DNA from 4 places in the Oceanobacillus kimchii X50 genome. Region 4 is predicted to be linked to each of the others. Evidence: predicted binding sites of a transcription regulator. Region 4 holds the regulator's gene; each other region holds the start of a gene.
The links. Region 4 encodes LexA, which represses DNA repair genes until DNA is damaged. Its sites were predicted from a motif close to CGAACATATGTTCG; they were not measured.

Region 1 (3,205 bases), 410 kb from region 4:
AAAAGCAACTTGAAGAGGCAAATACAGAAATTCATATTGAAATTGAGAAAAAGATGGCAGAAATTAAATTGCAACTTGAAAAGATAAAAAAGGAAAAAGAAGTAGTTGATTATAGAGAGCAGAATGCAAGAGCGGGGTATGTGTACATAATCTCAAATATTGGCTCTTTTGGTGAAAATATATACAAGATTGGTATGACTAGAAGGCTAGAACCTATGGAAAGAATTAATGAGTTGGGTAGTGCTTCAGTTCCTTTTAATTTTGATGTGCATGCAATGATATTTTCTGACGATGCCCCAGACCTAGAGAATAAACTTCATAAGGCTTTTATTAATAAGCAAGTAAATAAAGTTAACACTAGAAAAGAATTTTTTGATGTCACATTAGAAGAAATTGTTGAGGTAGTTGAGAACAATTTTGATAAAACTGTTGAATTTACGAAAATTGCAGAGGCTGAAGACTATCGCAAATCGTTAAAGATATCTGAGGGGAAAATTGATGAGGGTACAAATGTAATAGCGTCTTAAATTATTGGTAAGCCCCCACAAAAGTGAGGGCTTTTTTGTTTTATTTATTTCAGTCAATGATAACCTGCTAATTTTTTCTTGCTGTTCTTACAGAAAATACCGTCAACTGCATCCTAAAAAAACAATGAAGTATCTTGCGATAAATGAGCTCTATGGATATTTTATTTAAGGATTGTTTAATTATTTAGTGGTTCCTTTTTTACAAAGGAACCACTTCTTATATTGTGAAGTCTTTTTCTGAGTACATGTAAATATATTTTTAAAGCTTTTTTAAGTATATTGTAAAACCGATACTTATGATAAAGTAATACACACCTAGAATACCCAAATTGTCAATTAAAGTTGTTGAAAATGGATTTCCGCTTACAAAGGTTTTCCAAAGTATAGAGACTAAGCTAAACATAATAGGAATGGATAAAAAGAATCCAATAAAATATATCTTTAAGTTAGAGTTCATAATTATCACCTATCTAATAGTATTTATATTTATCTAATACACTTGGCAGAGTAATATGCGAAAGATGCTGTTAAGATCTAAACTTTCAAAGCATCAACCGCCATGCAAGATTTCTAACTAGCCATAAGAATGATTTCTCCATTATAGGAAGATAGTTTCTCGTTCACTATTATTTTTTCTAATTGACAAAAATTTTCACTATCTCAAATCTCTATACATAAAAACTAATAAACTTTTAAACCACTTACTTTCAAAATGCTTCTTTCCCCAAAAAATAGCTAAGGGGAGTTTTATTTTTTATTCTTTTTCTTTGAATCGAATAAACCAAATGCAACTGCAACAGCTATAACAATACCAACCCAACTACCAATACTCATAACTAACCTCTCTTTCTAGTATTCGTTTTTTAGTGAATTTACTTAAAAATCTTTCTGCAGCACGTCCAGTAATTCGTCTGCCAATTCGCTTACCTACTTTCCTTTCTTCACAGCCTCAACATCATTTCAAATACGTAAAAACTTGTATATGTTTGATTTTAAAACCATAATATCCTCTTATATTTTCTTTTCTAATTTAACTTCATTCCTTATATGTTGATTTATTTCCTATTCTAATGAGTTGTTCACATAGGAGCAAGCGAATTTTAACAGGATTTCCACTTTTTTCGTGTTTACACTTGTTATTATATTGATATAATGAGAACAAACGTTCGTTAAAAGGAGAACAGGAACATGAGTATTAATGACAGAGGTAAAATAAAATGGACATCTATGATGATGCCTGAACATACCGAGATGTTAAATCAATTAAAAGTAAAACAAAACAGAAAGAAGAAGCCTATACTTGATGAACAACAATTAGAAGAAAACGGATTTCAATTAATGATGGCACATAAGGACAATCTTTTAATAAATATAAAGTACTATAACAATTATGATTACCATAATACCAAAGGTTACATTGATAAGATCAATTACCAAGATCAATATATTACTGTGGTTGAAAAGGTAGGCTTAGAGCATGAATTAAAAATAAATTTTAATGCGATTTTAAAAGTTACTATTCTATAGAAAAGGCCTTATTCTCGAAGAATGCCTAGTTTCGGCTAGGTTATACATCGATTTATTTGACTTTACTGATTAATTGCACTACGTTGATAATGAGTTATTAAGGATAATATAAGGTTTTGAAGAGTACCAATAGGGATGGTGACAAAATGACGTATGATTATGATGGAAATGGTGGATTGCTATGGAAGATAGTAAATGGTGAGACAACTCTGTATGTACAAGGGATTATTCATGTAGGGCATGAGGATTTCTATCCACTTGCAAATGCAACTGAAGAGGCATATGATAGTGCAAATGTAATCCTTCCTGAAATTAATGTAGTAGAACCTGAAGTCAATGCAGAAGAAATCAATAATTTGGCGTTATTTAGTGAAGGTATGAATTTGGATAAAGTGTTGTCACCGAAGTCTTTAAAAAAACTTTCAAGTATTTTAGAAGCGCAGGAGTTATCTCTAGAGAACTTTAATAAATACCAACCTTGGTATATAGAAAGTATACTAGGGGCATTCATCAGGGAGAAAAGCGATTTAAGACCTGAGTATGGTGTTGATTTATATTTCCTTAAACGAGCCTTAGAAGATGGTAAAGAAATTATTGAATTAGAAACAGTAGAAGATCAATATAATGTTTTTAGTAGCTACAATTTAGATACACAAGTCAAAATGTTAGAACATACGATAGAAACATTTGAACAACAAGCTGATTGGATTAACCAATTAGGATATAGCTGGGTACACAGTAATAGTAGTAGCAGTAAGGAAGAGCTAATTAATATTGTAACGAATGATCTTAATCGTGCTGATGATGAATATCACAAAGAAATGAATGACATTCGTAATATTAATATGGTAAACAAACTAGATGAAATACTACAGAGTGATAGTGGAAAGACCTACTTTGTAATAGTCGGTTCTGGACATACTGTAATTGACCCAAGTTTTCCAAGTATACTTATAGAAAAAGGATATAATGTTAAAAGTATCTATTAACACGATGAAATAGATTAGAAGATATGATACTTAAATATAATTTTGGTGAGCCACTTGAATAAGAGTGGCTAAAAAATGTTCAAATTGAATCTATTGATGTAAATTAAAAAATCGCCCTAAATGGCCAATTTAATTTTAAAGAAAAAGAAGATAACTTATATG
Region 2 (3,205 bases), 300 kb from region 4:
AGTTTGTCCATTTTCCATTGTAATTGTAGCTATCGGGTTATCATCCGATTGAGTATCTTCGCTCGGTGTTTCTTCAGTATCAGAGCATGCTGATAAAAGAAAAGTAATCATTAGTATTATTATAAATAGATATCTTTGCTTCATTTTAGTTCTCCTTTATCTTTAATAATTGTCCAATGTATGTGATGACGGACGCTAACACTTGGATAAATATTGCTTACATAGTCTCACTTTAATGTCATTATAGCATGGATTTTTACATGATTGGAATTTAGAATGTGCTTTAGTTTATCCCGTATGTATGGGATAGTAGTATCTCACTAAATGAAGTTTCGCTTTATATTAAGCGTAGTGCCCACCAATTTTTTTGCTTCGTTCGATAGTGATCCCAGCTTGGGTATAACTTGATGCACGAAGGATGGAAGTGGATCCATATTTATCACGGATTGCATCCATGACATATCCAATATCATTTTTCTTTGTACGATCTTCAAATAAATCCAGCTGTGTTTCTTGCTTGTCTCTAAGGTTGGTTAGTGTTACATATACGTGACGAACCATACTTTTACCATCGTAAAATTTATTAAATAGCTGCATGCAAATATCATAGACATCTAAGGTAATGTTTGTTGGAAGATCAATGGATTGTGATCGAGAAAATCCTCCGCCGGTTTCTTTTGAATAAGAAATTCCTAAATGAATGGTCCTACCTGATTTATTTGCTGTACGTGCTCTTCGACATACTTCTTCGCAGAGGTCGAGAATACAGTAAGGAATATCTTCTTTTGTATAATCGCGTAGCAAAGATATACCATGGCCAAAACCCTTTTGTTCTTGTTTTGAAAAATCTCCGAACACAGGACTTAAATCAATTCCCCACGCATGCCAATAAAGTTGCTCCCCCATTACTCCGAATCGTTTCTTTAAATGGTCAAGATTATAATTAGCAAGCTGACCTAACGTAATAATTCCCATTCGATTCAAATTTCGCTTCATTCGTCCGCCAATTCCCCAGATGGATTCAATCGGATGAGGCCAAAGTTTTTCTTCTACATCTTCATACGTACATTCTGCAATTCCTTGTTTCTTTGCATGAAGATCCATGACAACTTTAGCTAAAAATTTATTATCTCCAATTCCAATGGAACAAGTAATGCCAAAGGAATCTAAAATATCCGCTTTTATTTTTTTCGCAATTTCTTCTCGCGTTCCAAATAAGTGTTGTAAACCGTTGACTGTAATCCACACTTCGTCTACAGAATAAGGATGAATAGCTTCCAAAGGTGCATATTGCTGCAGTAAATCAGTAATTTGTAAAGACATGTGTATATAATCCGCCATATGGGCAGGGACAATATGAATTTCCGGGTCATCTGGTAATTCAAAAAAACGACTTACATTACTTATTCCATAACGTCGCTTTAACTCAGGAGAAGCGGCAAGTACAATACTCCCTGATCGATTTGGATCGCCAACAACAGCAAGCATTACTTTCATTGGATCTAAATTGAGTTTGACTGCTTCCACGCTCGCATAAAATGAACGCATGTCGATACATAGAACATCATTACGTGGATAACTGGAATAATCCATGATTATCATCCTTTCATAAGAACGTATGTTCTATTATATGTAGAACAATAAAAAATAACAATGGAAATTTGTTACAGGGAAATAACAAGAAATAAAAAAAGGATGCAGGAAGCATCCTTCAATCCGACATACGAGAGGAGGAAAGAATTTTTAATCATGAAGAGGGGTTCGATTTTACTAGTACCAGTAAGAGCCGCCGACAATGATAAGCAAAATAAATAATACTACCAAAAAAGTAAAGCCAAATTCACCACGTTTTTCATATTCGCTCATACTTACCACCTCCTACGATATATGGCTATTATATGTGCGGAAATAAAGAACAGGGAGGGCCGATTCACTAGTCATGGACATAAAAATTACAAGAAAAGTGTAGATCATCCGTTTAGCACCATATGAATTAAGACCCGCATAAGTTTACGATTAAAAAGGAATCTCATTGGTTTCTGTAGAAATATAATTAAATAAAGGTATGTTTTTCACTTGAGAACAGGAGTGGGAGTAATGGAAGAGCTTTTAACATATATCAGTAAACAGAAAAAATGGGCAGGTGGGATACTTGGTCTTAGTATTCGTTCTGCAGACACGGGAGATATTTATCTAAGTCATAATGGAGATATTCGACTGCATCCAGCTTCGAATATGAAGATCCTAACTACTGTAGCTGCTTTACGAATATTAGGACCGGACTATAAATTTTCGACGGAGATAAGATTGGACGGAAAACTTGTTGGGGATGTGTGGGAAGGAGATGTCTATATCGTTGGCAAAGGTGATCCTACCTTGCAAATTAATGATTATCAGAAGTTTGCAGCTATTCTCTACAAGTATGGTATCAGAACAATTACAGGTAGAATTATTGGGGATGATACATGGTACGATGATATACGTTTATCGGAAGATTTAATTTGGTCGGATGCACAATATTATTATGGAGCGGAAGTATCAGCATTAACAATATCGCCTGACGAGGATTATGATACTGGATCTGTAAAAATTATTATTCAACCGAGTCAATTGGGTGAACCACCTCAATATCGACTATATCCTAACACATCTTATGTCACCATAGAGAACCATGCGGTTACCGTAGCTCAAGCTGAAGAAGAAGAATTGTGTATTACTAGAGAACATGGTGGTAACCATATTTATATGAAAGGAAACATCGGTGTTGATCATGACGTAAGGCAAGAATGGATGGCTGTATGGAGATCGACGGATTATGTAGTAGATACATTTGTTCAAACATTAAAAGAAATGGGAATAACGATTAAAGGAAAATCTAAAACAGGAAAAGCCGTTCCAAACAACACCATGTGTATATGTAAACATTCTTCTCCAAAATTAGCAGAGATCTTAATTCCATTTATGAAATTAAGTAATAATGGAATTGGAGAAATACTTGTAAAAGAAATGGGGCGTTTTGTATATGGAGAAGGTACATGGGATGCAGGATTAAAGGTAGTAAAAGAACAAATTCAATCCTATGGAGTAAATATGGAAACATTGCAAATTAAGGACGGTTCAGGAATCTCGCACAGTAATTTGTTACCCGCAAATGAGTTGTCCAAATTATTATATCGAATTCAATCGGAAAAATGGTTTCCTTTGC
Region 3 (3,205 bases), 1.6 Mb from region 4:
CTTTCTTTCCGTCGGTTCTATATCTAACGATGGTAATAAATCCATATCGTAAATAACTCTACGCTGATATGCTGAACGTTTATCTACTCCCCCATAGCTGTCAGGTTCTCGTCCAGTATGCATCCAATTCATGGCATAGGACATATCTTTAATCATTTCATCAATTACTTTGATATCTTTTTCTTCCATTTCAACTTCTGGATCTAATCTTTTCTTCATATCCTCTAATGCTTTTTTTCCATATTCGTACTCTGCTAATAAATTATCTACCCAATTTTTATCTTCAAGTTTTCGTCCCATTAGAATAAACCCTCCTTTAAAATAAAAAAGGACATGAGCAACGTAAGTTACGTTATCTCATGTCCTCCAGTTAGCTGGTAGCACAAATTCCTATTTAAACTCTTCACCCTCATCGAAACGAACACGTTTTACTTCTCCTTGATGAGTAATGATTTTTGTCTCTCCATGATCCGGCAAATACGACATCTTTGTTTTTCCTTTTGAGTAGACAATAATAAAAGGCTTGTCCTTCTCTTCGGTGGAATAAGGCAAATGATCTTCTCGAATGAGGATATCTTTTAATCGCATCTTTATCCTCCTCTCGTTATTTCTGTTTTAGAAATTATAAATTTATAGTACATTTCTATTTTAAAAATGTCAACAGTTAAATTTCCAAAAAAGAAACAAATTAGCAGTTTAATAATTATTATGGTATAATTATTTCTAAATTAGAAAATATAGGTGGTATGAAATAATGGATATCGGAGATCGTATCATTCAATTACGCGAAGCAAAACGTTGGAGCCAAAAAGAATTAGCAAAAATAGCTCAAATTAATGTTAGTGTAATGAATCGAATTGAAGCAGGAGATAGACCAATTCGTGGGGAAGAACTAAGTCGATTTGCTTCAATATTTGAAGTTTCTACTGACTTCTTATTAGGGCGAACAAATGAAATTAAGCAAAACACTAGCGACGAAAAACAATACTTCATTGAAAAAATTCAAGAAGATTTTCCAGAAGCTGATTTAATGTTTAATGATTTAGCAAGTTTTTCCTCGAAAGATCTCCAAGATGTTTATGACTACATCAGATTTAAAAAAAGTCAGAAAGAAAATAACGCATAAGCTATATTGCATTTTTCGCGGAAGAACTTTATACTATAATTACCAAATTAAGGTAATACTTAGAAGGTGCAACGAAGAAAGCACCTTTTTTTATACCATAAAATAGAACGTATGTTCTAAAATCGGAGGTAATCATGCATTACTCACACCTAGAAGATTATATCCAGCACATTTATAAATCAATCAAAATTTCTTCTCCTTCCCAGTTAAATATGACCACTATTGCAGAGCGTTTAGGCATTCAAGTAAGTTATGGAAACGTTTCTTTTCGAATTAATGATGAAATCATCCTTCGTAGAGGTACGAAGGAACAACAATGGCAAGAATTTGGTCATGAGGTGTGTCATTACTTAAGGCATTGTGGAAATCAGTTATCAATGCACCCTCTGTTTTTCGAACTCCAAGAGTATCAAGCAAATAATTTTTCATATCATTTCTGCGTACCAACATTTATGTTACTGAAACAAAAAAACTTTAACACTTTATCAATAGCAAGAACATTTAATGTTACAGAGTCATTTGCCTCACGACGACTAGAAATTTATCAACAAAATCATATTTACGGTAGTAATAGCCACTTAAATCAAATTCTATAAACTTATTAAATAAATTTAAATAATTTATAGAAATAATTGGGGGTATTGTGTGGTTTATCTATATGAAACTTCGCTATAAGACTGTTCCCTCAAATGTTGCTTTAATTATTACAGGTCCAAAGCTCGGGGACCCAGAAAAAGAAAGAAATATATTCCAAGACGATGAAGGCAGATATATGAAAGTCATTCGTGGTGGTGGACACCGCCTAAGAATGTTCCAAACATCTACACCGGTTCCTTTAACAGCATTTCAATTACAAATAACCAGCCCAACTGTACATACATTAAAAGGGGTACCCATTGAAGCAGAAGCTGTAGCTATGTTAAAGGTAGCTGATTCTTTAGAAGGTATAGCTAGATATGCTGAACAATTTCTTGGTAAAGACCAAGATGAAATCGATGAGGAAATTACTGAAGTTCTTGCTGCAAACATGAGAGCAATTTTAGCAAAATTAACAGTTGAAGATATTAATAATGATCGGGAGAGCTTTAACCAACAAGTTACAGAAATCGCACAAAAGCAATTAGATGATATGGGGTTCCGTATCACTAGTTTAGGTCTTACTGATTTACGCGATGTAGATAACAGTGACTACTTAACCAACTTAGGTAGACCAGAAACTGCACAAATTAGAAAACACGCTGAAATTGCGGAAGCTACGAATAGAAGAGAAACGGAAATTCATAAAGCACAGATGAATGAACAAGTAGAGATTGAACGTTATGAAAAAGAAATCAGTATCTCTGAATCTCGAAAAGCAAAAGAACTTACCGATGCGAGAATTAAGGCTGAAACAGATAGAGAGAGAGCGAAAACCGAAGCTGCCTACTCCTTAGAACAAGCAGAACGCTCTCTAGAAGTAGAAAATGAACGACTTAAAGTTGATCGTCAGAAGAAACAAGAAGAATTAGACATTCAATTATTAGAGAGACAACGCAAAGTTGATTTAGAACAAAAAGAAGTAGAAGTACGTAGAGCTGCTGCTGAGGCAGATTACTATGAAGAAGTAAAACGCGCTGAAGCTGCTGCGGAAGCGAAAAAACGTGCAGGAGAAGCAGAGGCAGAAGTTATTGCCAAGAAGAGCCAAGCTGAAGTTCAAGCAATACGTGAGCGTGCGAAAGCAATTGATGAGCACAAAGAAGTTATGTTACTTGAAATGGTTATTGAAATGCTTCCAGAATTTGCTCGTGCAGTATCCGAACCAATATCCAATGTAGACTCTATCCGCATATTAGACAATGGCGACGGTAAAGGCATGGATCGCATTCCAAATTCTGTTACATCAATGATGACCAATATGCAAGATAGCTTAAAACAAATGACTGGCTTGGATCTAAATGCAATGTTAAACCGCATTACAGGGGGAAATAATACGACCGATACAAAAGAACCCATACAAGCTCTTGCATCGAAAATTAATCACCCAAAAAGCGAAGCTGCTGCCGTAGATGACCCCGGTAATACAGAAGGAAATACAACAGA
Region 4 (3,205 bases):
AAATGTTAACCCATTCTGCCGCAATCGAACAATTTCTTCAATGGGCACTTCCGTTCGATCTCTACCAGGAGACTGATTAATTTGTTTTAAATTTTTTTCAGGTCGATATCCTTCACGTACTGCTCTTCGCATTCCTCTTCTTATTTTCATATTTTGAATTTTCCTCTGATATTCTTCTACAATTCCAACAATTTGTAATACCATCGAATCGGCTTCATTCAGTACCAATTCACCTTCATGAGCTACAGTATATATAGGGATATTTAGCTTAGCTAATTGATGAAAAAGTGCAATTTTTGTATTCCCTCTACCTAAACGAGTTTCATCTTGAATACATAAACAATCCGCTTCTTTACTTGAAAAATATTCGAGAAGTTGAAAGAGTCCTTCTCGTTCGATATCGTACCCGCTTGCCTGCTCTTCAATACAATCAATAACCGTAAAGTTTAGCTTGTTTGCTAATGATTGCAATTCCTCCCGTTGGCGTATAAGGGAAGACTCTTGTGTATGTTTATCCGTGCTGACTCGACAATATACTACTGCTTTCAATCCTAACTTCCTCCTGTTTAATTAACCGCTCGTTACCATAGAGAAATATAAAAAAGCGAGCGCTAAAGCAAATGCTATCACATAGAATGCATCGGTTCTAGTAATTTTCTTCAGCATAATTAAAAGCTCCTTTCATCCGTTTATCGAACAATTGTTCCTATTTGATTCAAAGTATATACCGAACATATGATCTTGTCAACAAAAATTAGAACGAGTGTTTGCTTATTTAATAGTAAAATGATAAACTATCATTAATAAAAACCTATGCTAGAGGTGAACGTTTGATGACGAAACTATCAAAAAGACAACAAATGATTTTTGACTTTATTAAAAGCGAAGTAAAGTTAAAAGGATATCCACCATCAGTTCGAGAAATTGCTGTAGCAGTTGGACTCGCTTCCAGCTCAACTGTTCACGGGCATTTAGAAAGGTTAGAAAACAAAGGATACATACGAAGAGATCCTACTAAGCCAAGAGCAATTGAAATTATTGATCCAGAAATGGAACAACAGCTTCCAAAAGACGAAGCACGTTATGCACCTGTAATTGGTAAAGTTACTGCAGGGATACCAATTACAGCGGTTGAAAATATCGAAGAATTTGTTCCAATTCCAAGTTCGAGTGCCGGTCCAGACGATAATGTATTTGTACTTATAATTGATGGTGAAAGTATGATTGAGGCAGGCATTTTAGATGGAGACATGGTAATTGTTAAACAACAAAACACAGCATTAAATGGAGAGATTGTTGTAGCAATGACTGAGGAAAATGAAGCAACAGTAAAACGATTTTTTAAAGAAGAAAAACGTATACGACTACAACCAGAAAACGCTACAATGGAACCTTTATTTTATGAGAATGTAACAGTTCTTGGAAAAGTGATAGGTCTATATCGAAATATTTTCTAATAAAAAGAGTTTGGCTTTCTATAGCTAAACTCTTTTTATATCGATAGAATTTATCCGTCTGCATAGTTTGTACATAAATCTAGAATTACACTAATATTATAATATTAAGAAATGAAAGGAGAGAAATGAAATGTCAGATAAATTCTATCAACGACGAAGTTTTTATATTCCAACTGCCCTTATAGCAATGGTTCTAGGGATATATTATCTAACTAAGTATGTAGATTTTTTAACATTACCTTTCTTATGTATAATCTTAATCATCGTTACTACGTTAGAAGTAATCGAAACTAAAAAAATTAAGTCAAAAGAAAATATTCTAAAATTAGGATCTGCCGGATTATTAATCGCTTTGGCTACATGGTACCAAATCACCGTATTCATTCTATGAATTTATTAAATAACTAATAATATAAGTAAGTTAGATTACTGTAATAACTATATAAAAACTATTTTTAATTACCGCAAGTTATTAATATCTCCCTCTAAAAATCAGAAACAATGGTAATAAAACACATTTAGCTCAGTAATTCTATTTTATAATTCCCATACTAAACGTCTAGTAAACTGGACTACCGGTATCAACATTCAAATTATTTTCAAAGAGATATTTTAATCTTATACAACTTCTCCTTATACTTAAAATTTATTGTGTAACAATGTGTTTAGTATAGAATATTCGACTTTTTATCTGCATATACTTAATTGTTTATTATATGGAAGGAGGAATAAGCATTGTTTTATCATTTTAAAGAATTGCAATTCGAGGCAAAACCAAGTAGGCCTGATCCCGTATTTGCTAGAAAATTACAAGAGGTACTTGGTGGACAGTATGGAGAAATTAGTGTAATGATGCAATATTTATTCCAGGGATTTAACAGTAGAGCAGAGCCTAAATATCGTGATTTGTTATTTGATATTGGAACAGAAGAAATTGGTCATGTAGAAATGTTAGCTACAATGATAGCTAGGTTATTAAACGATGCACCATTTGAGACGCAGCAGAATGCTTATGACACAGATCCTGCTCTAGCAGCTATATTAGGGGGTTCTAACCCACAACATGCGATTGTTAGTGGACTTGGAGCAATGCCAGCAGATAGCAATGGAAATCGATGGACTGCAAATTTCATCATTTCCAGCGGGAATTTATTAGCGGACTTTCGTGCTAACCTTACTGCGGAGTCACAAGGAAGATTACAAGTCACTCGCTTATATAATATGACCGATGATCCAGGTGTAAGAGATATGTTATCTTTTCTTATTGCAAGAGATACATATCATCAAAATCAGTGGTTTGCTGCGATAAGAGAGCTCGAAGAACGTGAGAATGATATCGTGGTTCCTTCAACTTTCCCTAGATCAAAAGAATTTCAAGAAGTATCATATACACTATTTAATTTCTCAGAAGGCGAAGAAAGTAAAAAAGGTAGGTGGGCACATGGCCCAAGTTTTGATGGAAGAGGAGAATATAAATATGTAAGTGAACCCGTTTTTTGGGGAAGTGCACCTAAATTACCACCAGCTCCTCCACTATATTACAATACACCCCCATCTAAAATGTAGAAAACCCCTACTTAAAATAAATTACATGTAATTAATAAACATCAAAGTTAATATTCACCAAACTTTGATGTTTATTAATACAATTTAGACTTACAAAAATAATTTCTCCCAAGTAACTTTTCCTGCTTTCCCATCAATGAGGATACTTTCCTTTTGTTGAAAAGATTTCACTGCATTATTTG

Region 1: C794_RS19760 (YolD-like family protein) is a predicted target of LexA. The motif match lies at 1,683-1,696, and genes of this name have one in related genera.
Region 2: C794_RS07325 (DNA polymerase IV) is a predicted target of LexA. The motif match lies at 1,612-1,625, and genes of this name have one in related genera.
Region 3: C794_RS00790 (ImmA/IrrE family metallo-endopeptidase) is a predicted target of LexA. The motif match lies at 1,231-1,244, and genes of this name have one in related genera.

Annotation. Positions count from the first base shown of each region.
Region 1 covers NZ_CM001792.1:1,276,515-1,279,719, forward strand. Annotated here, with positions in the region: gene C794_RS06785 (SNIPE associated domain-containing protein) at 1-527, shown strand, start outside; gene C794_RS19760 (YolD-like family protein) at 1,716-2,054, shown strand; gene C794_RS06800 (TraB/GumN family protein) at 2,201-3,043, shown strand.
Region 2 covers NZ_CM001792.1:1,386,779-1,389,983, forward strand. Annotated here, with positions in the region: gene C794_RS07320 (peptidylprolyl isomerase) at 1-144, opposite strand, end outside; gene C794_RS07325 (DNA polymerase IV) at 343-1,593, opposite strand; gene C794_RS20395 (YjcZ family sporulation protein) at 1,771-1,866, opposite strand; gene dacB (D-alanyl-D-alanine carboxypeptidase/D-alanyl-D-alanine endopeptidase) at 2,098-3,205, shown strand, end outside.
Region 3 covers NZ_CM001792.1:123,888-127,092, reverse strand. Annotated here, with positions in the region: gene C794_RS00805 (sigma factor-like helix-turn-helix DNA-binding protein) at 1-300, opposite strand, end outside; gene C794_RS00800 (XtrA/YqaO family protein) at 391-588, opposite strand; gene C794_RS00795 (helix-turn-helix domain-containing protein) at 755-1,126, shown strand; gene C794_RS00790 (ImmA/IrrE family metallo-endopeptidase) at 1,261-1,722, shown strand; gene C794_RS19500 (flotillin family protein) at 1,785-3,205, shown strand, end outside.
Region 4 covers NZ_CM001792.1:1,686,493-1,689,697, reverse strand. Annotated here, with positions in the region: gene C794_RS08900 (YneB family resolvase-like protein) at 1-549, opposite strand, end outside; gene lexA (transcriptional repressor LexA) at 834-1,457, shown strand; gene C794_RS08885 (hypothetical protein) at 1,588-1,848, shown strand; gene C794_RS08880 (manganese catalase) at 2,193-3,023, shown strand; gene C794_RS21240 (peptidoglycan DD-metalloendopeptidase family protein) at 3,114-3,205, opposite strand, start outside.